Tahibacter amnicola: one gene and its partners. The protein of the gene in region 1 interacts with the protein of each later gene in a pairwise test. Links are inferred from orthologs where the notes say so. Each region holds a gene or a part of one and is shown on either strand. Other genes may lie near its edges. The genes, in order: rho, nusG, yhbY and hfq.

Evidence for each region.
Region 2: the proteins of rho (region 1) and nusG interact in binary tests that used the Escherichia coli proteins (3 or more experiments, as listed by UniProt). The link is inferred for Tahibacter amnicola from one-to-one orthologs.
Region 3: the proteins of rho (region 1) and yhbY interact in binary tests that used the Escherichia coli proteins (3 or more experiments, as listed by UniProt). The link is inferred for Tahibacter amnicola from one-to-one orthologs.
Region 4: the proteins of rho (region 1) and hfq interact in binary tests that used the Escherichia coli proteins (3 or more experiments, as listed by UniProt). The link is inferred for Tahibacter amnicola from one-to-one orthologs.

What each region holds. Positions count from the first base shown.
Region 1 is NZ_CP104694.1:1,299,946-1,305,733, reverse strand. The notes cover bases 1,957-4,868. They hold rho (transcription termination factor Rho), read left to right. Parts: upstream 1,957-2,462; coding sequence 2,463-4,274; downstream 4,275-4,868. Other genes in these bases: N4264_RS05415 (patatin-like phospholipase family protein), read right to left, coding at 4,362-4,868; trxA (thioredoxin TrxA), read left to right, coding at 1,957-2,225. In the rest of the region: N4264_RS05435 (type II secretion system protein N), read right to left, coding at 1-135; more of trxA, read left to right, coding at 1,899-1,956; more of N4264_RS05415, read right to left, coding at 4,869-5,315; N4264_RS05410 (helix-turn-helix transcriptional regulator), read right to left, coding at 5,365-5,788. UniProt on the Escherichia coli protein: Facilitates transcription termination by a mechanism that involves Rho binding to the nascent RNA, activation of Rho's RNA-dependent ATPase activity, and release of the mRNA from the DNA template.
Region 2 is NZ_CP104694.1:5,617,516-5,623,378, forward strand. What follows is about bases 1-2,987. They hold nusG (transcription termination/antitermination protein NusG), read right to left. Parts: upstream 1,781-2,987; coding sequence 1,220-1,780; downstream 1-1,219. Other genes in these bases: rplA (50S ribosomal protein L1), read right to left, coding at 1-688; rplK (50S ribosomal protein L11), read right to left, coding at 693-1,121; secE (preprotein translocase subunit SecE), read right to left, coding at 1,792-2,175; tuf (elongation factor Tu), read right to left, coding at 2,435-2,987. Also shown: more of tuf, read right to left, coding at 2,988-3,625; N4264_RS22105 (hypothetical protein), read left to right, coding at 4,291-4,977; N4264_RS22110 (hypothetical protein), read left to right, coding at 5,012-5,578; N4264_RS22115 (fimbrial biogenesis chaperone), read left to right, coding at 5,579-5,863. UniProt on the Escherichia coli protein: Part of the processive rRNA transcription and antitermination complex (rrnTAC). The complex forms an RNA-chaperone ring around the RNA exit tunnel of RNA polymerase (RNAP).
Region 3 is NZ_CP104694.1:2,078,695-2,084,304, reverse strand. What follows is about bases 2,877-5,610. They hold yhbY (ribosome assembly RNA-binding protein YhbY), read left to right. Parts: upstream 2,877-3,962; coding sequence 3,963-4,259; downstream 4,260-5,610. Other genes in these bases: N4264_RS08805 (sigma-70 family RNA polymerase sigma factor), read right to left, coding at 4,693-5,610; N4264_RS08810 (Mth938-like domain-containing protein), read left to right, coding at 4,267-4,638; rlmE (23S rRNA (uridine(2552)-2'-O)-methyltransferase RlmE), read right to left, coding at 3,240-3,860; ftsH (ATP-dependent zinc metalloprotease FtsH), read right to left, coding at 2,877-3,227. In the rest of the region: glmM (phosphoglucosamine mutase), read right to left, coding at 1-156; folP (dihydropteroate synthase), read right to left, coding at 248-1,135; more of ftsH, read right to left, coding at 1,284-2,876.
Region 4 is NZ_CP104694.1:2,193,606-2,199,210, forward strand. What follows is about bases 1,587-4,315. They hold hfq (RNA chaperone Hfq), read left to right. Parts: upstream 1,587-2,671; coding sequence 2,672-2,959; downstream 2,960-4,315. Other genes in these bases: miaA (tRNA (adenosine(37)-N6)-dimethylallyltransferase MiaA), read left to right, coding at 1,587-2,439; hflX (ribosome rescue GTPase HflX), read left to right, coding at 2,965-4,269; N4264_RS09345 (tetratricopeptide repeat protein), read right to left, coding at 4,263-4,315. In the rest of the region: N4264_RS09325 (S46 family peptidase), read left to right, coding at 1-1,383; more of miaA, read left to right, coding at 1,477-1,586; more of N4264_RS09345, read right to left, coding at 4,316-5,605. UniProt on the Escherichia coli protein: RNA chaperone that binds small regulatory RNA (sRNAs) and mRNAs to facilitate mRNA translational regulation in response to envelope stress, environmental stress and changes in metabolite concentrations.

The DNA of each region.
Region 1 (5,788 bases):
CCGCGGCAGTGCCACCCAGGCCAGCCGGACCGCCATCAGCACGCACAGCAGGGCCGCCGCGGCACAGACAGCCTGGGCCGTCAGGCGCGACGCGCGTTCGATATCCGTGCTGGTCCACTCGGCGAAATACGGCATGGCCCTGCTCTTTCCCCTGTCCCCACGATCGGCGGCGATCTTCCTGCCTCGCGCCGACCCGCTACTGCTGCCCGGTCCCCCCGCGATCATCCGCCCCGGAGGGTTGGCGACCCCGAAGGACCGCCGGGCCGGCCATCACTGGCCAGCCTGGTTCATTGCGCGGCCGGCGGCGTCGGCGGTGCGGAATTTCCGCCGCCGGACCGTCCACCATCACCGCTGCCGCTCCGCCGGCGGCGCCGGCGACGCTTCGGCGCACCCGAGGGCGCCGCTTCGGCCGGTGCCGCATCAGCCGGCGCGGCTTCCGCGTCATCGTTGTCGTCGTCGCTCACCACCGCGGGCCGCTCGCGGCGGGGTGGCGCCACGGTCAGGTCGGTGGTGACGGTTGCCACCGGAATCTTCTGCTCGATGTAGCTTTCGATGTCCGGCAGGCCCATGGCGTACATGTCGCAGGCGAAGCTGATGGCATCGCCCTCCGCGCCCAGGCGCGCCGTCCGGCCGATCCGGTGGACGTAGTCTTCCGGATCGTTCGGCAGGTCGTAATTGAAGACATGGCTGACCGCGGGAATATGCAGTCCGCGCGCGGCCACGTCCGTGGCGACGAGCACATCCACGTCACCTTTCTGGAACCGCTCAAGCAATTTCTGGCGCTTGCGCTGCGGCACGTCACCGGATAGCGCGCCGACACGGAAGCCGTGGCGCTCCAGGCGCGTTGTTACCCGTTCGGCGGCGATCTTGGTGTTGACGAACACGATGCTGCGCAGGACCTCGTCGCGCGACATCAGATTCAGCAGCAGCGGCATCTTTTCCTCGGTCGCCGGGAAATAGACGGCCTGGCGCACCCGCGAGGCGGTGACCGATTCGGTCTCCGCGGAGAGCTTCTCCGGGTTGTTCATGTGCTCGTAGGCCAGCTCGAGCACGCGGTAGCTCAAGGTGGCCGAGAACAGCAGGCCCAGGCGGCGGTCGCGCGCCGGCAGGCGGCGCAGGACAAAGCGCACGTCCTTGATGAAACCGAGGTCGAACATGCGGTCGGCTTCGTCGATGACCATCACGTCGACGGCCCGCAGGCTGAACACATGCTGCTTGAAGTAGTCGATCAGGCGGCCGGGCGTGGCGATGATGATGTCGACGCCGCCACGCAGCTGTTCGCGCTGCTTGTCGTAGTCCACTCCGCCGTAGATCAGGGCCGAGCGCAGGCCCGTATGGCGCCCGAGGTTCTTGAAATCCTTGTCGATCTGGATGGCCAGCTCGCGCGTGGGTGCGAGGATCAGGCAGCGCGGATCGGTCTCCTTGCGCTCGGCCAGGGCCGGGACCGTCAACAGGCGCTGCATCGCGGCGATCAGGAAGGCGCCGGTCTTGCCGGTACCGGTCTGGGCCTGGCCGGCGACGTCGCGGCCGGCGAGCGCGACCGGGAGGGTCAGCGCCTGGATCGGCGTGCAACGCGTGAAGCCGCTGTCGTGCAGCCCGGCCAGAAGACGCGGGTGCAGGTCGAAATTGTCGAAAAAACTGTCAGTTAGTACGTGTTCGGACATTCATGATGGCCAGTAGGCCGGCGCGCCTCGCCGCTGGTTCACGCACCACACTTGAGGAAGCTTGCCAGTACCCCATATTGAGGTCCCAACTTGAAACGCTCGGTCGATTGGGCTCAAATTCCGCCCTCTCGGCCATGCTACCCGCTTCCCGCTGCTGTTCGCGACGTCCGCGAGTGTAGCCCAAACCTAGACATTTCCGCAGTTTGGCGGAAATCCTTCAGACGGAGAATTCCCTTGAGCCAGCTCATAGCCCATGCCAGCGACGATTCCTTCGAAACCGACGTGCTCAATTCGGCCGAACCGGTGCTCGTGGACTTCTGGGCTGAATGGTGCGGCCCCTGCAAGATGATCGCGCCGATCCTCGACGAACTGGCGGCCAATTACGAAGGCCGCATGAAGGTCGTCAAGGTCAACATCGACAACAACCAGAAGACGCCGCGCAACTATAACGTGCGCAGCATCCCGACCCTGATGATCTTCAAGAACGGCAAGATCGAGGCCACCCAGATCGGCGCCGTCTCCAAGAACCAGCTCACCCAGCTGATCGACCGCACCATCTGATCCAGCGCGGCCCCCCGCGCCTCGGCCCACCGGCCGGCGCGCGGGCCCGCAGGGCACCGGCGCGCTGTCGCGTCGAAAGCAAAGTCCGCCGGTCTGCCGCTTTACGCACCGATTTCACAGTGCTAACGTAGCCGAAGCGTTTCGGGGCGCAGCGCCCCACCCCTTCCGGTTCACCCCCTGATTCCATCCCGCCGGCGAGTTGATTGCCGGCCAACGGCGCCCATGCGAGGTTTGCCCGTGTCTGATATCGAGAACAAGGAAAACGGCTCGGCCGCAACGGCCGATGCGCGTCCCGACAATCCGCCTGCCGAAAGCCGCCCGTCGCGGCGCGAAGCGCAGGCCGCCCGAGCCGCCGCCAAGGCGGAAGCGGCTGCCGCCAAGGCGGAGGCAAAGGCCCAGGCCGGCGAAGCGCCGGAGCGCCGTGAAGCCGCCCCGCGCGACACCCAGCCGCGCGAATCGGCACCCCGCGAGCCACTGTCGCTGCGCGAACACGCGCCGCGCGACGAGGCGCCGGCCGAACGCCAGAACACGCAGGACCTCTTCAGCGGCGACCGCGCCGATTCGGGCAACGCCGCCTCCGGTGACGGCGGCAACGGCGCCCAGGGCCAGGGCGGCCAAGGCCCGCAGGGCCAGAACCAGGGCTACGGCCAGGGCCAGCACCAGGGCAGCCGCCGCGAAGGGCGCAACCGCAACCGTAATCGCCAGAATCGCCAGCAGCAGATGCGCGGCGGCAATTACGAGGACGAAATTCCCGACGAGCGCAATGGCGGCGGCAATGGTCCGCTGATCAACCTCACCGAGCTCAAGCGCAAGCCGGCCGCGGCGCTGCTGGACATGGCCGAAGGCCTCGGTATCCAGGAAGGTGTCGCCCGCGCCCGCAAGCAGGACGTCATCTTCAACATCCTCAAGGCGCATGCCCGCAGCGGCGGCGGCATCTGGGGCGAAGGCGTACTGGAAATCCTGCAGGACGGCTTCGGCTTCCTGCGCTCGGGCGACGAGTCGTACCTGGCCGGCCCGGATGACATCTACGTCAGCCCCAGCCAGATCCGGCGCTTCAACCTGCGCACCGGCGACTACATCACCGGCCGCATCCGTCCGCCGAAGGACGGTGAACGCTACTTCGCGCTGCTGAAGGTCGACGACATCAACGGCGAGCCGCCGGAAGCGTCGAAGAACAAGGTCCTGTTCGAGAACCTCACGCCGCTGTTCCCGCGCCGGTCGTTCCACCTGGAACGCGGCAACGGCTCGTCCGAAGACATCACCGGCCGCATCCTCGACCTGATCTCGCCGGTCGGCAAGGGCCAACGCGGCCTGATCGTCTCGCCGCCCAAGGCGGGCAAGACGATGATGCTGCAGAACGTGGCCCAGGCCATCGTCAACAACCATCCGGAAGTGCACCTGATCATCCTGCTGATCGACGAGCGCCCGGAAGAAGTGACCGAAATGCAGCGCAGCGTGCGCGCCGAGGTCATCAGCTCCACCTTCGACGAACCGGCCGCGCGCCACGTGCAGGTCGCCGACATGGTGATCGAACGGGCCAAGCGCCTGGTCGAACACAAGAAGGACGTGGTCATCCTGCTCGACTCCATCACCCGCCTGGCGCGCGCGTACAACACGGTCGTGCCGTCCTCGGGCAAGGTGCTCACCGGCGGTGTCGACGCCAATGCCCTGCAACGCCCCAAGCGATTCTTCGGCGCCGCGCGCAATGTGGAAGAAGGCGGCTCGCTGACCATCCTGGCCACCGCGCTGATCGATACCGGCTCGAAGATGGACGAGGTCATCTACGAAGAGTTCAAGGGCACCGGCAACATGGAAGTGCATCTTGACCGCCGTATCGGTGAGAAACGCGTCTATCCGGCCATCAATATCAATCGCTCGGGCACGCGCCGCGAAGAACTCCTGATCGAACCGGACCTGCTCCAGAAGATCTGGATCCTGCGCAAGCTCCTGCATCCGATGGACGAACTCGGCGCGATGGAGTTCATGCTCGACAAGATGAAGAACACCAAGTCCAACGACGAGTTCTTCAACTCGATGAAGCGTGGCTGATCGCCGCTGACCGAGACGTAAAAAAAGGCCGGGAAACCGGCCTTTTTTGTTTCCCGGTTCCAGGCGGGAACCGGCTGCCGGCGGATATCAGCCGCGCCGCGCGCGCTGCCAACGCGCCAGGGCCTCGCGCGTACGCAGCCGGCCCACCTCGATCACTTCGTCGGCGCGCTGGAACTCATAGAACGCACAGACATTGCGCGGAATCGAGATCACCAGATCCGGCGGCTGGGCAGCGAGCTTGTAGCGGGTCAGGGTTTCCTGCACGACATCGAGCGAGCGGGCGAACAGTTCCAGCAGGCCCGGCTCGGTGACGGCGACACGCCGTGATCGCTTTTCCATGAACCGCTCGAATGCCGCACCGATCCGCGAAAAGCTGAATCCCGCGGAATCCGCCGATACCGGCTCGACGATTTCCGGACGCGTGATCGGCGTTTCGCGCTCGGAGATCCCTTCGGCTTCCGCGTTGACGTCCACGGCGATCGTCGCGTCGGTCAGGTCGCGCAGCGTCGGCGTCACCGGCACGGGATTGAGCAGGCCGCCATCGACCAGGCGACGCCCCTGGTACAGGTGTGGCCGGAAGACGGTGGGAATCGAAATCGAGGCACGGATCGCGTCGAACAGCGAGCCGCGTGAGAACCACACTTCGCGCTGCGCGTCGATATCGACCGCGACGGCGGTATAGCTGATCGGCAGGTCTTCGATATCGATGTCACCGACCATCTCGCGCAGCGCGCTGATGACGCGGTGCCCCTTGATCAGTCCGCCGCCCCGCCAGGTCCAGTCGACCAGGCGCAGCACGTCGAAGGTCTTCAGGCTGCTCGACCAGTGGCGATAAGCCTCCAGCTTGCCGGCCGCGAAAACCCCGCCGACCAGCGCTCCCATCGAGCTGCCGGCGACCGACTGGATGACATAGCCCTGTGCCTGCAGCTCCTCGATCACGCCGACATGGGCGTATCCGCGCGCGCCGCCCGATCCGAGGACCAGGGAGATCGCGCTGCGGCGCGGCGGTTCGGGGTTGGCGACAACGACGGGCGTATTCATGGCCGGTACGCGGATCCTCAGGGACAAAAGCGTGGCGGGGTGCCGCCGATCAGGCCTGGTACGCCCCGATCGACAGCTGCAGCAGGATTTTCATTTCCTCGCGCAGACTCAGCGGCGCGACGATCTCGGCATCCGGTCCGTATTTGAGGACATCCATCAGCAATTCCTTGGAATTGCTGTAGGGCACCTTCAGTTCGTAACGGCCATCCGACAGAAATGCGCCCTGCTGCTGCGAATGCCAGTGTTCGTCGGCCACCCAGCGCGAGGCATGCGGCGAAAAGCGGATCGTGGCCCAGGCCTTGGGCGCGCCGGAAAAGATGCCGTAGCTGGCGGCCAGATGCTTGTCGAGTTCGGCGTCGTCGCGATCGATCGCCTCGGCATCGAGCATCTGCGGGGCCGCGATCCGGTCGACGGCAAAACTGCGGAGTCCTTCGCGCTCATGGTCCCAGGCGTCGAGATACCAGTTGTCGCGG
Region 2 (5,863 bases), 4.3 Mb from region 1 along the record:
GTGTCGACTGGTCGACGATGACGCCGAGGCCCATCGTGGTCGACAGTGACACCTTCTGCAGGTACTGGCCCTTGGCGGTGGCCGGCTTGGCCTTGACCAGGTCGGCGAGCAGCGCGTTGAGGTTGTCCTTCAGGGCTTCCGGAGCGAAGTTGGCCTTGCCGATCGTCGCGTGGATGATGCCGGCCTTGTCGTTACGGAACTTGACCTGACCCGCCTTGGCGTTCTTGACCGCCGTGGCGACGTCAGCCGTGACCGAACCGTCCTTCGGGTTCGGCATCAGGCCACGCGGGCCGAGCAGCTGACCGAGCTTACCAACGACGCGCATGGCGTCCGGTGTCGCGATCACGCGACCGAAGTTCAGCTCACCGGCCTGCATGCGCTCGGCCAGATCGTCCATACCGACGGCATCGGCACCGGCCGCCTTGGCGGCTTCGGCCTTCTCGCCGGCCGGGCAGAACACGGCCACGCGGATGGTCTTGCCGGTGCCGTGCGGCAGCAGGCTGGAACCACGGACGCCCTGGTCCGACTTCTTGGCATCGATGCCCAGACGGACGGCCACGTCGACGGACTCGACGAACTTGACCTTGGAGTTGTCCTTCAGGATCTTGAGAGCGGTGTCGACCGCGTAGGCCTTGCCCGGCTCAACCAGACCCTGGAGTGCTTTGAAACGCTTGCTGATCTTTGCCATGACCTTAGATCTCCGTGTTCAGGCCCATGCTGCGCGCGCTGCCGGCGATCGTACGAACGGCGGCTTCGAGATCAGCGGCGGTGAGGTCCGGCATCTTGGTCGTAGCAATCTCTTCGAGCTGCTTGCGGGTGACCTTGCCAACCTTCTCGGTGTTCGGACGCTTGGAGCCCGACTGGATGCCGGCAGCCTTCTTGAGAAGGATCGAGGCCGGCGGGGTCTTGGTGATGAAGGTGAACGAACGGTCCGAGTAGGCCGTGATCACGACCGGAATCGGCAGGCCCGGTTCCAGCTTCTGCGTGGCGGCATTGAACGCCTTGCAGAATTCCATGATGTTCAGACCACGCTGACCGAGCGCCGGACCGACCGGCGGCGACGGGTTGGCCTGGCCGGCCTTCACCTGCAGCTTGATGTAGCCAACAACTTTCTTTGCCATTGATGTGCTCCTCGGGTGCTATCGCCTGATGTCAGGCTCCCCGTAACAGGCAAGGACGACACGGGACGCGACCATCGCGCCCATTGCCGTCCCAGCGATCAGGCTTTCTCGACCTGGCCGAACTCGAGCTCGACCGGGGTGGAACGCCCGAAAATCAGTACCGCCACGCGCAGGCGGCTCTTTTCGTAGTTGACTTCCTCGACCACGCCGTTGAAGTCGTTGAAGGGGCCCTCGGTGACACGGACCATTTCGCCCGGTTCGAACAGCACCTTCGGCTTGGGTTTTTCGACGCCTTCCTGGACACGACGCAGGATGGCATCGGCTTCCGAGTCCTTGATCGGCAGCGGGCGATCCGCCGTACCACCGATAAAGCCCATCACCTTGGACGTTTCCTTGACCAGATGCCAGGATTCGTCGTCGATCTTCGGTGCCTTGTTCTCGGTGTCCGTTTCGATCTGAACCAGGACGTAGCCCGGGAAGAACTTGCGCTCGCTGCGACGCTTCTGGCCGCCGCGCATTTCGATCACTTCTTCGGTCGGAACGAGAACTTCGCCGAATTTGTCCTGCATGCCGGCCCGCGCCACGCGCTCTTTGAGCGCCCGGGCCACCTGATGTTCAAAGCCCGAATAGGCGTGAACCACGTACCAACGCTTGGCCATGTCTACTCCGCTCAGAGCTTCAGCAGCCAGTCGAGCACCACTACCTTCAGCAGCAGATCGATCAGGCCAAGAATGATACTGAGAATCACGACCACGACGGCGATGACGCCGGTCAGTCGGATGGTCTCGTCGTAGGTCGGCCACACCACCTTGCGCAGCTGGATGTGCGACTCGGCCAGGTAATGGCGGAGCGAGCGACCCAGCGCGGTCTGCAGGGTGACGAAGACGCCGGCAGCCAGGGCGGCCAGCAGACCCAGGACGCGAACGATTTTCGCGGCCTCGGAGAAATAGTAGAAGCCCACGATGCCGCCCACCAGGAGAATGGCAGCAATCGCGAGCTTGGCAATATCGCCGGCATTCGAGCCGGAGGAAGCTGATTCGACTTTCGCGTTCATATCCTAGCGGCCGTAGCGGCCCCCGCATCGGCGCATCCGCGCTTGAGCAAAGCCGAAACTGCAGAATGGCACGCCAGGAGGGACTCGAACCCCCAACCTGCGGTTTTGGAGACCGCTGCTCTGCCAATTGAGCTACTGGCGTACCGCGTAAAACCCGGTATTTCTAAACGGCGATGGCGGCCAAGGCCGCCAGCGCCAGACTTTTACCGACGAGCTCCCTTCATGGGGACTCACCGTCGTACCTCAAGTGTCTTCGTGATCAGGCGAAGATCTTGGCGACGACGCCGGCGCCGACGGTGCGGCCACCTTCGCGGATCGCGAAGCGCAGACCTTCTTCCATCGCGATCGGCGCGATCAGGGTGACAACCATCTTGATGTTGTCGCCCGGCATCACCATCTCGACGCCTTCCGGCAGCTCGACGTTGCCCGTCACGTCCGTCGTACGGAAGTAGAACTGCGGGCGGTAACCCTTGAAGAACGGGGTATGACGACCACCCTCTTCCTTCGACAGCACGTACACTTCCGCTTCGAACTTCGTGTGCGGGTTGATCGAACCCGGCTTGCACAGCACCTGGCCGCGCTCCACTTCGTCACGCTTCGTGCCGCGCAGCAGCAGACCCACGTTGTCGCCCGCCTGGCCCTGATCCAGCAGCTTGCGGAACATTTCAACGCCCGTCACCGTCGTCTTCACCGTCGGACGGATACCCACGATTTCGATTTCTTCGCCGACCTTGATGACGCCGCGCTCGACGCGACCCGTCACCACCGTGCCGCGACCCGAGATCGAGAACACGTCTTCCACCGGCATCAGGAACGGCTTGTCCAGCACGCGCACCGGCTCCGGAATGTAGCTGTCCAGCGCTTCCACCAGCTTGATGATCGCCGGCACGCCGATGTCGCTCTGATCACCTTCCAGCGCCTTGAGCGCCGAACCCTTGATGATCGGGGTGTCGTCACCCGGGAATTCGTACTTGCTCAGCAGGTCGCGAACTTCCATCTCGACCAGTTCCAGCAGTTCCGCGTCGTCCACCATGTCCGCCTTGTTCAGGAAGACCACGATGTACGGCACGCCGACCTGGCGCGCCAGCAGGATGTGTTCACGCGTCTGCGGCATCGGACCGTCAGCCGCCGAGCACACCAGGATCGCGCCGTCCATCTGCGCCGCACCCGTGATCATGTTCTTCACGTAGTCGGCATGGCCCGGGCAGTCAACGTGCGCGTAGTGACGGTTCGGCGATTCGTATTCCACGTGCGCCGTCGAGATCGTGATTCCGCGCGCCTTTTCTTCCGGCGCCGCGTCGATCTGGTCGTACGCCTTGAACTCGCCGCCAAAACGCTCTGCGCCAATCTTGGTCAGCGCCGCCGTCAGCGTCGTCTTGCCATGGTCCACGTGACCAATCGTGCCGACGTTCACGTGCGGCTTGGTGCGCTCGAATTTACCCTTGGCCATGCCTGCAAAACCTCGAGAAATCAAAGGAGGTGGACGAGTTCAAAACGTTCTGGCAACTCGTAGATGGTGCTCACGAATGGAATCGAACCATCGACCTCTTCCTTACCAAGGAAGTGCTCTACCGACTGAGCTACGTGAGCGTGCAACTAAATACTGCGGAACTGCTTCAATGGAGCGGGAGACGGGAATCGAACCCGCACAATCAGCTTGGAAGGCTGAGGTTCTACCATTGAACTACTCCCGCATACTAACTCCGAAATACACGGAACCAGTACTGGTGGAGGGAGGTGGATTCGAACCACCGAAGGCGTAAGCCAGCAGATTTACAGTCTGCCCCCGTTGGCCGCTTGGGTATCCCTCCAGCACGGAGCCCGGCATTTTCGTTACCTCGAGGTCGAATGTCAATGCTTGATCCGCATCGGCGAATTCGACGGCACAGGGTGACTGTGGCGGGGGCGCGGAGATTACCGACTTGAAAGGGAAAACACCAGCGTAAGGTTTCCCCCTACCCGGCCGTGCCAAACGTGCCCGCGAAAGACGGTTGATCCTTCAACAATTGTTACGAACCGTGATGAATTCCTCACTCCGGCACGTCGCGTGCTTTTACCTCGGCGCCTGCCTCCGAAGCAGCACGTTCCGTAACCAACCGTTCAAGGGGATTCCAAGTGAGCACGTTCCGTTCTTCCCGCACTCGCCGCCTTCTCGCCGTTTCCGCCCTGACTCTGGCGGCCGCCGGCGCGTTTCCTTCTTCCGTCTTCGCGCAGGCCACGGGTAATGTCGACGTCGACATCAACCTTCAGGGCGGCGTGACGATCCTGTACTACTACTCGGCGGTCGATGTGAACATCAACCTGACCGACGTCGTCGGCTCGCTGGCCGGCTGCTCGGGCTCGGGTGATGTCTCCTGTAGCCAGGGCCCGGCCGCCGCCGCGGTCACCGCTGTTCCGACGCCGGCCGTGTCGCCGACGGAACTGGTCGCCAACTTCAACATCTCGCCGCCCGCACTGGGCTTCAACGCCGCTTCGCTGCCGCTGGTCCTGCAGAATGTGTGGGCCGTGCGCGCGGTCGGCGGTGGTGCAAATACGACAGTGGCTGTCGCGGGTGGCGCAGGCACGACGCTCGCGGGCCCGACGGCGGGCACCTCGATCGGTCTTTCCGGCTTCCAGGTTCAATCCGGCGCAGCCGGCCCGGCCAGCTCGATCCAGTTCCCGGATCCGGGCCTGGTGAACGCCCGCTCGGGCGACGTCCGCATGAGCCTGAACCTGACCAGCGCCACGCAGCTGGGCATGTACAGCACGACGGCGGGTTCCAATACCGACGTCAACTTCACGCTGACCGTCACCAACACCTGATCGATCAACGAGACGGGACGAGACGGACGCAGCCATGTTGGCACTTTCTGCCACCGCACTGGCTATCGGACTGGCGACGGCATCTCCGCAGGGGATGCCGTTGTCAGGCGCCATCGGTGCCGTGAATCACGGCCCGACCATCCTGACTGTCCCACAGCAAGTCGTTCACCTGGAGCCGATCACCGTACAGGAATTGATCGGCAACGCGGCACAGCCCCAGCCGACCGGCGCGATCACGGGCGATTTCGACGGATCAGCCATCGTCGGCCGTGGTCAACTCAATCCGCCGCCGCTTCCCACTGTCATCCGCCGTCCCTTGCGCGGCCTTTGGCGCATGTCGACGCCCGGTGGCGCAATGCGCCAGGAGCGGGTGAAAGTCGAGATCGAAGGTATTGATGGCAGTCCCGGCGTACTGACCGCCGATGACGGTTCCCAATTGAAGGTTCCTGTCGCCGTGACGGAGATGTCGCCGCGCGCGGTTGCGACGGGGCCGAACGAAATGGCGCTGGAAGGTGGAATTGTTCTGGAAATTCCCACCGCGGCACTGACCAACGCGGCACACTATCGGGGACGCCTGGTCATCCGAATCGAGGGTTATTGAGTGCGCACACTCCTATTGCTGCTTCTGCTCCTGCTCGCCGGAAGCGCAGCGGCCCAGGTCGGCATCAGCCCCGCCTACTACGACCTCAGCCAGGAAGACGCTGGCAAGACCCAGACCTTCCGCATCTTCAACTACACCACCGAACCCAAGAAGGTTCGCGTTTCGCTGGTGCCGTGGAAAGCCGACGGTAATAACCAGCCTCAACTGCTGGAACCGGGCCCGACCACGCTGGACCAATGGGTCGTCGTCAATCCCGTGGAGTTCGAGGTGAAGGCGAAGTCATCG
Region 3 (5,610 bases), 780 kb from region 1 along the record:
GGTGTCCTTGCCGATCAGTACCGTCGCGATACCCCGGTTGTCGGTGAGAACGGCGCCCGCGGCCCGGCCCAGCTTGAGCATGAATTCCGCGGTGATGGGCCACTCGCCGACGCGCCCGCGAATGCCGTCTGTCCCGAAATATTTGCGCTCGCTCATGTGTTGGGGCCAGTTTGAGGGTCGCGTAGGTTGCCAGACTCCTTTCCCGGGAGCCACCGAAGCGACCCTGATGCGGATTGCCCGCCCGATTTTACTCGTCGTCATCCCATCGCCGTGGCGCGGATCCGGTGCGTGGGCGCGATGGCGCATCGGCCACCGCCGCCCAGACGGCCAATGCGTCGCGGGTTGCGGCGACATCGTGCACGCGCACCAGCCCGGCGCCCCGCTGCACCGCAATCAGCGCCGCAACCGCCGAGGCAACGACACGGTCGCCCACCTCGCGGCCCGTAAGGGTGCCTAGCATCGATTTGCGCGACAGGCCGACCATCAGCGGGACGCCGAGCCCGGCCAGTGCCTTGAGCTGGCGCAGCAGCTCCAGGTTGTGTTCCAGCGACTTGCCGAAGCCGAAGCCCGGATCGACCAGGATGCGTTTCTTGTCGATGCCGGCCAGCTCGCAGGTAAAGATGCGATCGGCAAGGAAGCGTTTGACGTCGGCCACTACCTCCTCGTAATTCGGCGCCTCCTGCATGGTGCGCGGCTCGCCCTGCATGTGCATCAAGCACACCGGAACCTTCAGCTCGGCTGCCGCATCCAGTGCACCGGGCAGGCGCAGGGCCTGGACGTCATTGATCAGCCCCGCCCCGGCCGCGACGGCGGCGCGCATCACGTCGGGCTTGGAGGTATCGATCGACAAGGGAACCGTCGTCTGGCGCGCCAACCCCTCGATCACGGGGATGACGCGCGCCAGTTCCTCTTCTGCACTGACCGCTGTGGCCCCAGGCCGCGTTGACTCACCGCCGATATCCAGCAGGTCAGCGCCTTGCTCCACCAGGGCCAGTCCATGGGCAATCGCTGCCGCGGCGTCCGCGTGCCGTCCACCGTCCGAAAAGGAGTCGGGCGTGGTGTTGACGATGCCGCAGATCAACGGGCGGTCCAACACCAGCTCGCGTCCGTTGCACGACAAGGTGGGATAAAACATGGCGGCCACTCCCTCGTCCACGATCGGATGCCGGACTATCGCAGCCGGCAGCCGCCTTCGCCAAGCGCGCCTGCGTAGCGCGATGCCGTCTACCAAAGCAGCAAGGCCGCCCGAAGGCGGCCTTGCGAGGCATTCACCGCTGACGCAGTCAGTGATCGGATGGCAGCGCGTTGCGGCTGGTCACCGCCGGGCCGCCGATCGGGCTTTCGCCCCGTCCGCCGCTGTTGGCACTGCCGTTGCCGTTGCTGGGACGGTTGGTGCCGTTCCAGTCGCGCGGCGGCGGCGGTTCGCGGCCTTCCATGATGGCGTCGATCTGCGGCGCGTCGATGGTTTCGTACTGCAGCAGGGCGTTGGCCATGGTGTGCAGTTTGTCCATGTTGTCGGCCAGGATTTCGCGCGTCCGCTGGTAGGCGCGATCCAGGATGCCGCGAACAACCTCGTCGATCTTGCGCGCCGTCTCGTCCGAGACGTTCTTGTGCTGGGTGACCGAACGGCCGAGGAAGACTTCGTCCTCCTGCTCACCGTAGGCGACCGGACCGAGTTCGTCGGACAGGCCCCATTTGGTGACCATGTTGCGTGCCATCTGGGTGGCCCGCTCGATGTCGTTGGAGGCACCAGTGGTGACCTTGCCCGCACCGAAAATAAGCTCTTCGGCGACACGGCCGCCGTAGAGCGCACACAGGCGGCTCTCGAGCATGATCTTGTTCCAGCTGTACCGGTCGCCTTCGGGCAGGTACATGGTGACGCCCAGAGCGCGACCGCGCGGAATGATCGTGACCTTGTAGACGGGATCGTGCTCGGGCACCAGGCGGCCGATGATGGCGTGGCCGGCCTCGTGGTAGGCCGTGTTCCGCTTCTCTTCCTCGCTCATGATCATGGAGCGGCGTTCCGCGCCCATCATGATCTTGTCCTTGGCGCGGTCGAAATGCGTCATCGTCACTTCGCGCGAATTCTCGCGGGCAGCAAACAGGGCCGCCTCGTTGACGAGGTTGGCGAGGTCCGCACCCGAGAAGCCCGGCGTGCCGCGCGCGATCACCAGCGGGTCGACGTCGGTCGCGACCGGCACCTTGCGCATGTGGACCTTGAGGATCTGTTCGCGGCCACGCACGTCAGGCAGCGGCACCACGACCTGGCGATCGAAGCGGCCCGGGCGCAGCAGCGCCGGATCGAGCACGTCGGGGCGGTTGGTGGCGGCAATGACGATGATGCCTTCATTGCCCTCGAACCCGTCCATCTCGACGAGGAGCTGGTTCAGCGTCTGCTCGCGCTCGTCATGACCACCGCCGAGGCCGGCGCCGCGATGGCGGCCGACAGCGTCGATTTCGTCGATGAAGATGATGCACGGCGCGTGCTTCTTCGCCTGTTCGAACATGTCGCGGACGCGCGCGGCGCCCACGCCGACGAACATCTCGACGAAATCCGAACCGGAAATGGTGAAGAACGGCACCTTGGCCTCGCCGGCGATCGCCTTGGCGAGCAGGGTCTTGCCCGTACCGGGCGAACCGACCATCAGCACGCCGCGCGGGATCTTGCCGCCCAGCTTCTGGAACTTGCCCGGGTCACGCAGGAAGTCGACCAGTTCCTTGACCTCTTCCTTGGCCTCGTCGCAGCCGGCGACGTCAGCGAAGGTGATCTTGACCTGGTCCTCGCCCTGCAGGCGCGCCCGCGAACGGCCGAAGCTCATCGCGCCGCGGCCACCGCCGCCGGACTGCATCTGGCGCATCACATAGATCAGGAACCCGATGAAAATCAGGAACGGCAGCCAGTTGACGAGGATGCCGACGACCGAGATACCGTTGTCGGTGGGTTCGACGCGCAGTTTCTCGACGTTCTTCTCGAGGTCGGCCATGTTGGCCTCGGTCAGGATCGCCGTGGTGCGCACGGAGCTGCCATCCTTGAGCTTGGCTTCGATCGTGCGGCCGTCGTTCTTGACCAGGACCTCGCCCACGCTGTTGCGCTTGACGCGATCCATGAACTCCGAATAGGCCAGTTCCTGCGGGCCCGCGCCGCGCGGGTTGAATTGCTGGAATACGGTCATCAGCACGGCGGCGATGATCAGCCAGATCAGCAGGTTCTTTGCCATGTCATTCATCAAGTTAACTCCTCACGCGCGCTTGCCCTGGGCCAGCGCATAGACTTCGTTGGATCGCGCCCGCGAAGCCTTTGGTTTACGGATGCTGACGCGTGAAAAGCTCGCCCGCAAGTTCCGTACGTAATCATCAAAGCCGACGCCCTGGAACAACTTGATCAGGAAGTTGCCCCCGGGCTTGAGCCAGTTCTGCGCAAATTCCAGCGCCAGCTCGGAAAGATGCATTGCCCGTGCCTGATCGACGACGTCGACGCCGCTCATATTGGGGGCCATATCCGAGAGAACAAGGTCCACCGGCGCCCCGCCCAGCTGGGCCTCCAGTTCCTTCAGCACGGAATCTTCGCGGAAATCACCGCAAATGAAGTCAACGCCGCTGATTCCCTGCATTGGCAGGATATCCAGGGCAATCACCCGGCCCTGCCCTTTCAGGCGTTCATTGACCAGCTGCGACCATCCGCCCGGCGCGGCACCGAGGTCGACCACCACCATGCCCGGCTTGAGCAGCCGGTCGCGCTCCAGCAACTCGTCCAGTTTGAACGCCGCGCGCGACCGATAGCCCTCCGCCTGGGCCTTCTTGACGTACGGGTCGTTGAAATGTTCCTGCAGCCAGCGATGGCTGCTCTTGCTGCGTGACATGGCGGATCGGAGTGCCGGGAAGCGGCCGGACGCGAGGGAGGGGGCGCGCATGATACCCTGTCGGCTTCCTCTGCGGCGGAATTGCCGCCCGAATCGAGACCCATGACCCTGACCAATAGCCAGCGCCGCTATCTGCGCGGCCTCGCCCACGACCTCAAGCCCGTCATTCTTGTCGGCGCCAAAGGTATTTCCGACGCCCTCGTCCAGGAATTCGGCCTGGCCCTGGACCACCACGAACTGGTGAAGGTGCGCATTCCGGCCGAAGACCGCGAAGATTTCGCCGCCATGGTCGTCCGGCTGGCCGAAGCCAGCGGCGCCGAGACGGTGCAGACGATCGGCCGCACGGCGGTGTATTTCCGCCGCAACAAGGACGAACCCAAGATCGCCCTGCCGCGCTGACCCGTCCATGCAGCTCTCGCTTAACCGACCGGGTGAATACCTGTTCGTCCGGGCCGTGGCAACGGACGCGGTAACGGTCGTGGACCGTCCGCTGACTCGCAGCTTCATCCTGGCGCCAGAACGGGCCATCGAGGACTGGGAAGTCAGCGCGGGATCCGTCCTGGAGCCCCGGCACGTCGAGCCCATCCTGGCGCTCAATCCCGCCGTGGCCATCCTGGGCACAGGCGGCCGCATCGTCTTTCCGCCCGCCGCGGTGCTGGCGGAATTCCTGACCCGGGGCATCGGCGTGGAAGTCATGGACAACGCCGCCGCCGCGCGCACCTACAACGTCCTGGTCAGCGAAGGGCGGCGGGTGGTCGTGGCGTTCATTCTGCCCTGATCGACGCCCGGGCTCTTTCGATCCGCCCGACGCGCCGGTTTTCCGGCGCAATCATCAGGACGGCGTCCCGCTCCGGCCGACCCCCTCTGCTTCGCCCAGCCGGCGCAACCGCGTCAGGGCTTCGACCTGGATCTGGCGTACCCGCTCGCGGGTGAGGCCCAGATCCGTGGCGATCTCGGCAAGGGTCTGGGCCGCATTGCCGGCCAGACCGTAACGGCGTTCCAGCACCAGCCGCTGCCGCGGCGTCAGCTTGTCGAGCCAGTCCGGCAGGCGGCCGCCGGCCAGCTCGGCAAAAATACCCCCGCCACTGCCCGCCTCCGATTCAGCCGCGATCTGCTCGACCAGGGCGCGGTCGTCGTCCTCGGACATCGGCGCATCCAGCGAGCGGATCTCCTCGGTCATGCAGAATAGTGCAGCGACTTCGGCCATTGGCTTGTTCACGGCATGGGCGAGCTCTTCCTGGGTGGGGTAGCGCCCCAGCGCACCGATCAGTTCGCGGCGCGCCTTCAGCACCTGGGCCAGCTCGCGCAGCACATGGACCGGCACGCGCACGGTGCGCCCCTGCTGCATGAGCGCACGCTGCACCGATTCACGGATCCACCAGGTGGCGTAGGTCGAAAAACGCAGGCCGCGCCCAGGGTCGAACTTCTCCACCGCACGAATCAGGCCGAGGTTTCCCTCGGCGATGAGGTCCAGCAACGGAACGCCGCGCCCCACGTAGCTACGCGCGACTGCCACGACCAGGCGCAGGTTGGCCTCGATCATCTGCCGGCGTGCGTCACAGTCACCGCGCGCGACCTGTTCGCCCAGGTCGCGCTCACCGCCCGCGTCCAGCAACGGAATCAGCCCGATTTCATTGAGGTAGGCGCTGGTGGAATTGCGCGCCTCGTCGCCCTGGGCGGGCTCGATGACGTCGAGCAGGGCAAGCATGTCGTCGGCATCCAGCGACGTTTCTTCGCGGACTGGCTGGAT
Region 4 (5,605 bases), 890 kb from region 1 along the record:
GGCGATTTCGTGATGGTGACCGGCTATCCCGGCCGCACCAACCGCTATCGGTTGACGCAGGAAATCAAGGACGCGATCGACTGGTATTACCCGACCAATATCCGCTATTACACCGAGATCCTCGACATCATCAACAGCGCCGGTGCGAAGGATCCCGCCGTTGCCGTGAAATATGCCAGCTCGGTGGCCAGCTTCAACAACTATCTCAAGAATTTCCGCGGCCAGCTCGAAGGCCTGGGCAAGGCCCATGCGGTCACGTTCAAGCAGAACAAGGAAGACGCCCTGGTCAAGTGGCTGGGTGACCAGGCCGGCGAGACAGCAGCACTGGCCGGTGACATCCGCGAACTACGCGCGCTGCTCGATGAGCAGCGTAAGCTGCGCGAGCGCGACCAGGTGCTCGGGTATCTCAACCGGACAGGCCTCTACAGCGCGGCCTACACGATCTACCGCACCGCGGGCGAACGCACCAAAAAGGACCTGGATCGCGAGGAGGGTTACCAGAATCGCGACGAGATCAAGCTGGAAGGGACGCTCAAGCAGCAGGAGCGGCGCGTCGATCCCGCCGTCGACCAGGCGCTGATGACGCACTTCCTCAAGCGCTATGTGCAGTTGCCGACCGGCCAGCGCGTCGCCGCCCTGGACGCCTGGCTCGGCACCGGCGTGGTGGCGGACGAGGTCGTTGCCGCCAAGGTGGCCGGCCTGTACGACAAGACCGAGCTGACCCGCACCGAGGGCCGGCTGAAGTGGTTCAAGGCGAAAAAGGCCGACATCGAGGCGTCCACCGATCCGGCGCTGGCGTTCATGGTCAAGCTGATGCCAGACCTGCTGGCCATCGAGCAGGCCCGCAAGGAGCGCCAGGGCAACGAACTGAAGCTGCGTCCACGCTACATGCGCGCCATGATTGCCTACAACGACGCCAATGGTCAGGCGGTGTATCCGGATGCGAACAGCTCGCTGCGCGTCACGTTCGGGCGGGTGCAGGGCATCAAGAAGGATGGCGTGGAATTCACGCCGTTCACCACCGGTGAAGGTATCGTCGCCAAGACGACCGGCGTCGAGCCGTTCAACACGCCGCAGTCCGAATACGAACGGCTGGTGGCCAAGGACTATGGCCGCTACGCCTCCCCGACGCTGGGTACCTTGCCGGTGAACTTCCTGGCTGACCTGGACATCACCGGCGGTAACTCCGGTTCACCGACGCTGGATTCCCACGGCCGCCTGGTCGGCCTGGCATTCGACAGCAACTGGGACAGCGTGAGCGCCGACTGGATCTACGAGCAGCCGCTGACGCGTTCGATCCAGGTCGACGTGCGCTACATGCTGTGGGTGATGGACAAGATCGACAACGCGCACAACCTGCTGCGCGAAATGGGCGTCCAGTAGGCTTTCCTCCTGTCGTCGCCGCCGGATGCCTCGCGCGTCCGGCGGCAATCCACCGTCGGTGCGACTACCGGCACCGACCACTACACTCGCCGCATGCCGCAGACCGATCGTCGCCCACGCGCCATCTTCCTCATGGGCCCGACGGCGTCGGGCAAGACGGCGTTGGCCTGCGAACTGGCCGCGCGATATCCGGCGCTCCGGGCAATCAGCGTGGATTCGGCCCTGGTGTATCGCGGCCTGGACATCGGCAGCGCAAAGCCCGACGCGGAAACGCTGCGGCGTTGTCCGCACCGCCTCATTGATATCCGCGACCCGGAAGAGCCCTATTCGGCCGGTGAGTTCCGCGTCGACGCGCTGCGCGAGATGGCCGGGATCGTCGCCTCGGGCGGCGTTCCCCTTCTGGTCGGCGGCACCGGCCTGTACTTCCGGGCACTGACCCAGGGGCTTTCCGACCTGCCGACCGCAGACCCGGCCCTGCGCGAGACCCTGCAGGCCCGGCTGGAGCGCGAGGGGCTGCCGGCCCTGCACGGCCAGTTGCGCGAGGCCGACCCCGTCGCCGCCGGCCGCATCCATCCCAACGATCCGCAACGCATCCTGCGCGCGCTCGAAGTGATTGCGACCACCGGTCGACGCCTGAGCGACCTGCACGGCCAGGCGGGAGAACGATTGCCGTACCGGGTGCTCAAGCTGGCGCTGGTGCCGATCGACCGTCGTCCGCTGCACGAACGGATCGCGCAGCGGTTCGATGCCATGCTCGCGGCCGGCTTCCTGGACGAGGTACGCCGGCTGCGGCGCAATCCGCGACTGCTGCCGGACCTTCCGGCAATCCGCGCGGTCGGTTACCGCCAGGCCTGGCAGCACCTGGATGGCGAGCTGGGCGCGGACCAGTTCCGCGACCAGGCGATTTTTGCCACCCGCCAACTGGCCAAGCGTCAGATCACCATGCTGCGTGCCGAGCTCGACGCCCGTTGGCTGGATCCGGAGCATGGCACCACGCCGGCCACCGCCGTCGAGGCGGTCGAGCACTTCCTGGCGTCACCGCGCGAAATGGCATAAGCGCTCCGGGCATGGCGAATGCCCGCCCGGCCCGGCGGATTGGCGCAGCAGCGGCGGCAGCCGTCGACGGCGACAGGTGCAACCCGCTACGCTGGCCCTGCGTTTAATGATGGAATCGACATTCTCGGAACATTCAATACCGGTTAAGATTGAATCACTTGGACCGGGGCGCCGGGTTGTCGTGGCGCGTTCCCAGCCGCTTTTTTTCCGGTTCGCTGTCAGGAGAACACCAATGTCAAAAGGGCAATCGTTGCAAGATCCGTTTCTGAATGCCTTGCGCCGGGAGCGCGTGCCGGTCTCGATCTACCTGGTCAACGGCATCAAGCTGCAGGGAACGATCGAGTCCTTCGACCAGTTCGTGGTGCTGCTGCGCAACACTGTCAGCCAGATGGTCTACAAGCACGCGATTTCGACAGTGGTACCCAGCCGCAATGTGCGCATCGGTGACAGCGGTTCGCATGGTCACGGCCATTCGGCGTCCGCCGAACATGCCGAGGTTTCCGAGTCGAGCGAGGGCTGACCACTCTGTTCGAACGGTCGAAGAAAGGCGAACGCGCGGTACTCGTCCAGCCCAACTGGGTGGGCGAGACCGATGGTGCGGCGCGTCTGCAGGAGTTTGTCGAGCTGGCCCGCTCGGCGGGCGCGACGGTCGTCGCGACGCTGACCGCGCGCATTGATAAACCTAATCCCAGCTATTTCGTCGGCAGCGGCAAGGCCGACGAGCTCAAGTCACTCAAATTGGCCAACGAGGCTGACCTCATCCTGGTCAATCACGCGCTCAGTCCGGTGCAGGAGCGCAATCTCGAGAAGTTCTGCGAGTGCCGCGTAGTGGGGCGTACCGGACTTATCCTCGATATCTTTGCGCAGCGCGCGCGCTCCCACGAGGGCAAGCTCCAGGTCGAGCTGGCACAGCTCAAGCACATGTCGACGCGCCTGGTGCGCGGCTGGACCCATCTGGAACGCCAGCGCGGCGGCGCGATCGGCCTTCGTGGCCCGGGTGAAACCCAGCTGGAGATCGATCGCCGGCTCCTGGGCGAAAAAGTCAAAGTACTGGAACGACGCCTGGAAAAGGTCGCCGTGCAGCGCGAGCAGGCGCGTCGCGGCCGCCTGCGCAACGCGGTGCCGCTGGTGTCCCTGGTGGGCTATACGAACGCCGGCAAGTCCACGCTCTTCAACCGGATCACCGGCGCCGGCGTCTACGCGGCCGACCAGTTGTTCGCCACGCTCGATCCCACCTTGCGCCGGATCGAAGGCTTGCCCTGCGGGCCCTTCGTTCTGGCCGACACCGTGGGTTTCATCCGCGACCTGCCGCATGACCTGGTGGCCGCGTTCAAGTCCACCCTGGCGGAAACGCGCGATGCGGACCTGCTGCTGCACGTGGTGGACGCGGCGGATCCGGAGCGTGACCAGCGTATCGCTGACGTGATGACGGTGCTCGCTGAGATCGGTGCGGACGACGTGCCGCAGATCCTCGTCTACAACAAGATTGACCGGCTCGAGGCCCAGCGTCCGCGGCGCGAAACGGTACAGGGCGGCGAGGTGGAGCGGGTCTGGGTGTCCGCCGCCGAAGGCCTGGGCATGGACCTGCTGTCCGACACCATCAGCGACTGCCTTGGCATCGACCGGGTGCAACTTACCCTGCAGCTGGAACCAGGCCAGGGGCGTCTGCGTTCGCGCCTGTTCGCCGCCGGCGTGGTTGCGCGGGAAGCCAGTGACGATACGGGTTGGACGATTGAAATCGATGCGCCGCTGTCGCGGTTGCAGTCGCTGTTCGGCCTTCCCGACGGCGACGGCCTGTTCCTCAAGCAGCGCCTGGCATCGCGTCAGTGAGCGTGACCCGGCAGGGCCAGGCCCTCGTCGCCCACGACTTTGCGTGAGGCGTTGCGAGGTTCCAGCGCCAGCTTGTTGACACTCAGCGTGGCGTTGACGATGGACTGCACGTCACGGAAATCCGATTCCAGTTGCTTCTGCGACTGCTTGGACACGCGTTCCATGTTTTCCCGGGCCTGTGCCAGCAGCGGCCGCGCCGCGGGGATGTCACCGCTCTGGGCGAGCGCGCGCGCCAGTTCGATCCGCGTGCCCACGGCGCAGACGGGCGTTTCCATCGTCGGCAGGCGGTCGGTGAGGAGTTCGCGCGTCGCATCGAAGAGCTGCAGTTCGTTGAACACGCGCGCCAGGTTCACGCGCAGCGCGCTGGTGTCCGGGTGCATCGGACCCCAGGATTTTTCGCCCAGGGCGAGCGCCTCGCGCATCAAGGGCATGGCTTCGCCGGGATTGTGCAGGACGCGCCAGTCGAAGTAGGCGAGGTTGTAGATGCTCGCCGCAACATCGGGATGTTCCGGAGCATGGATGGCGCGCGCGGTGGCCAGTGCCTCGCGCAGGTAGCGCTCTGCTGCGGCGTGGTTGCCAGCCTGGGCGTTGAGGATGCCGAGGTTGCGTTGGATCAGGTGGAGGCGGCGGGTCTGGCGGTCAGCCATTCGCTCGAGAATCTCGGCGGCGGCATTGCCCAGCGCCAGTGCCCGGACCCGTTGGCCGTCGTGGTACTCCACCATACCGGCGGCCAGCAAGGCCTGGGCGAGTTCCGGGTGGGTCTCGCCGAAGTGGCGCCGCAATTGATAGACGGATCGTTCGACCAGCGTACGCGCCGCGGCATGCTCGCTGGCGGCCGAGCGCAGGCGCGCTGTCAACACGCCGACCCGCGCGGCAGCCAGGCTTTGCGTGCCCAGGTGTTTCTCCGTGTCTGCCAGGAGGGCTTCCGCCTGCGGGCGGGCTTGCCGTCCACGTCCGGAATCCTCCAGTGCGCGCAGGCGTTGCAGACGCAGGTAGACCATCTGCTCCGGACTGATCGGCGTGGAGACATGATTGCCGAGGAAGGAATCCAGCTCGGCAAGGGCCGCGCTCGCCCGGCCGGTTTCCACTGCCAGGCGGGCACGCAGCAGGGCGTGTTGCGCATCGGCATCCGCGTCGCCCATTCGGTGCGCGGTGGCCAGCGCCGCCGAGTCGGCCAGTGCGCGCTGTGTCCCTTCGTAGTAGGAAAGATTGAGGCACACCTCGGCCAGGGTATGCAGGAGCAGCCGGTGCACCGGTGGGCGCTCCGCGAAATCCCGCGCGATGCGCGTGCGTGCGGCGTCCAGCAGATGGGGAATACGCTCGGACGTCCGCGCCA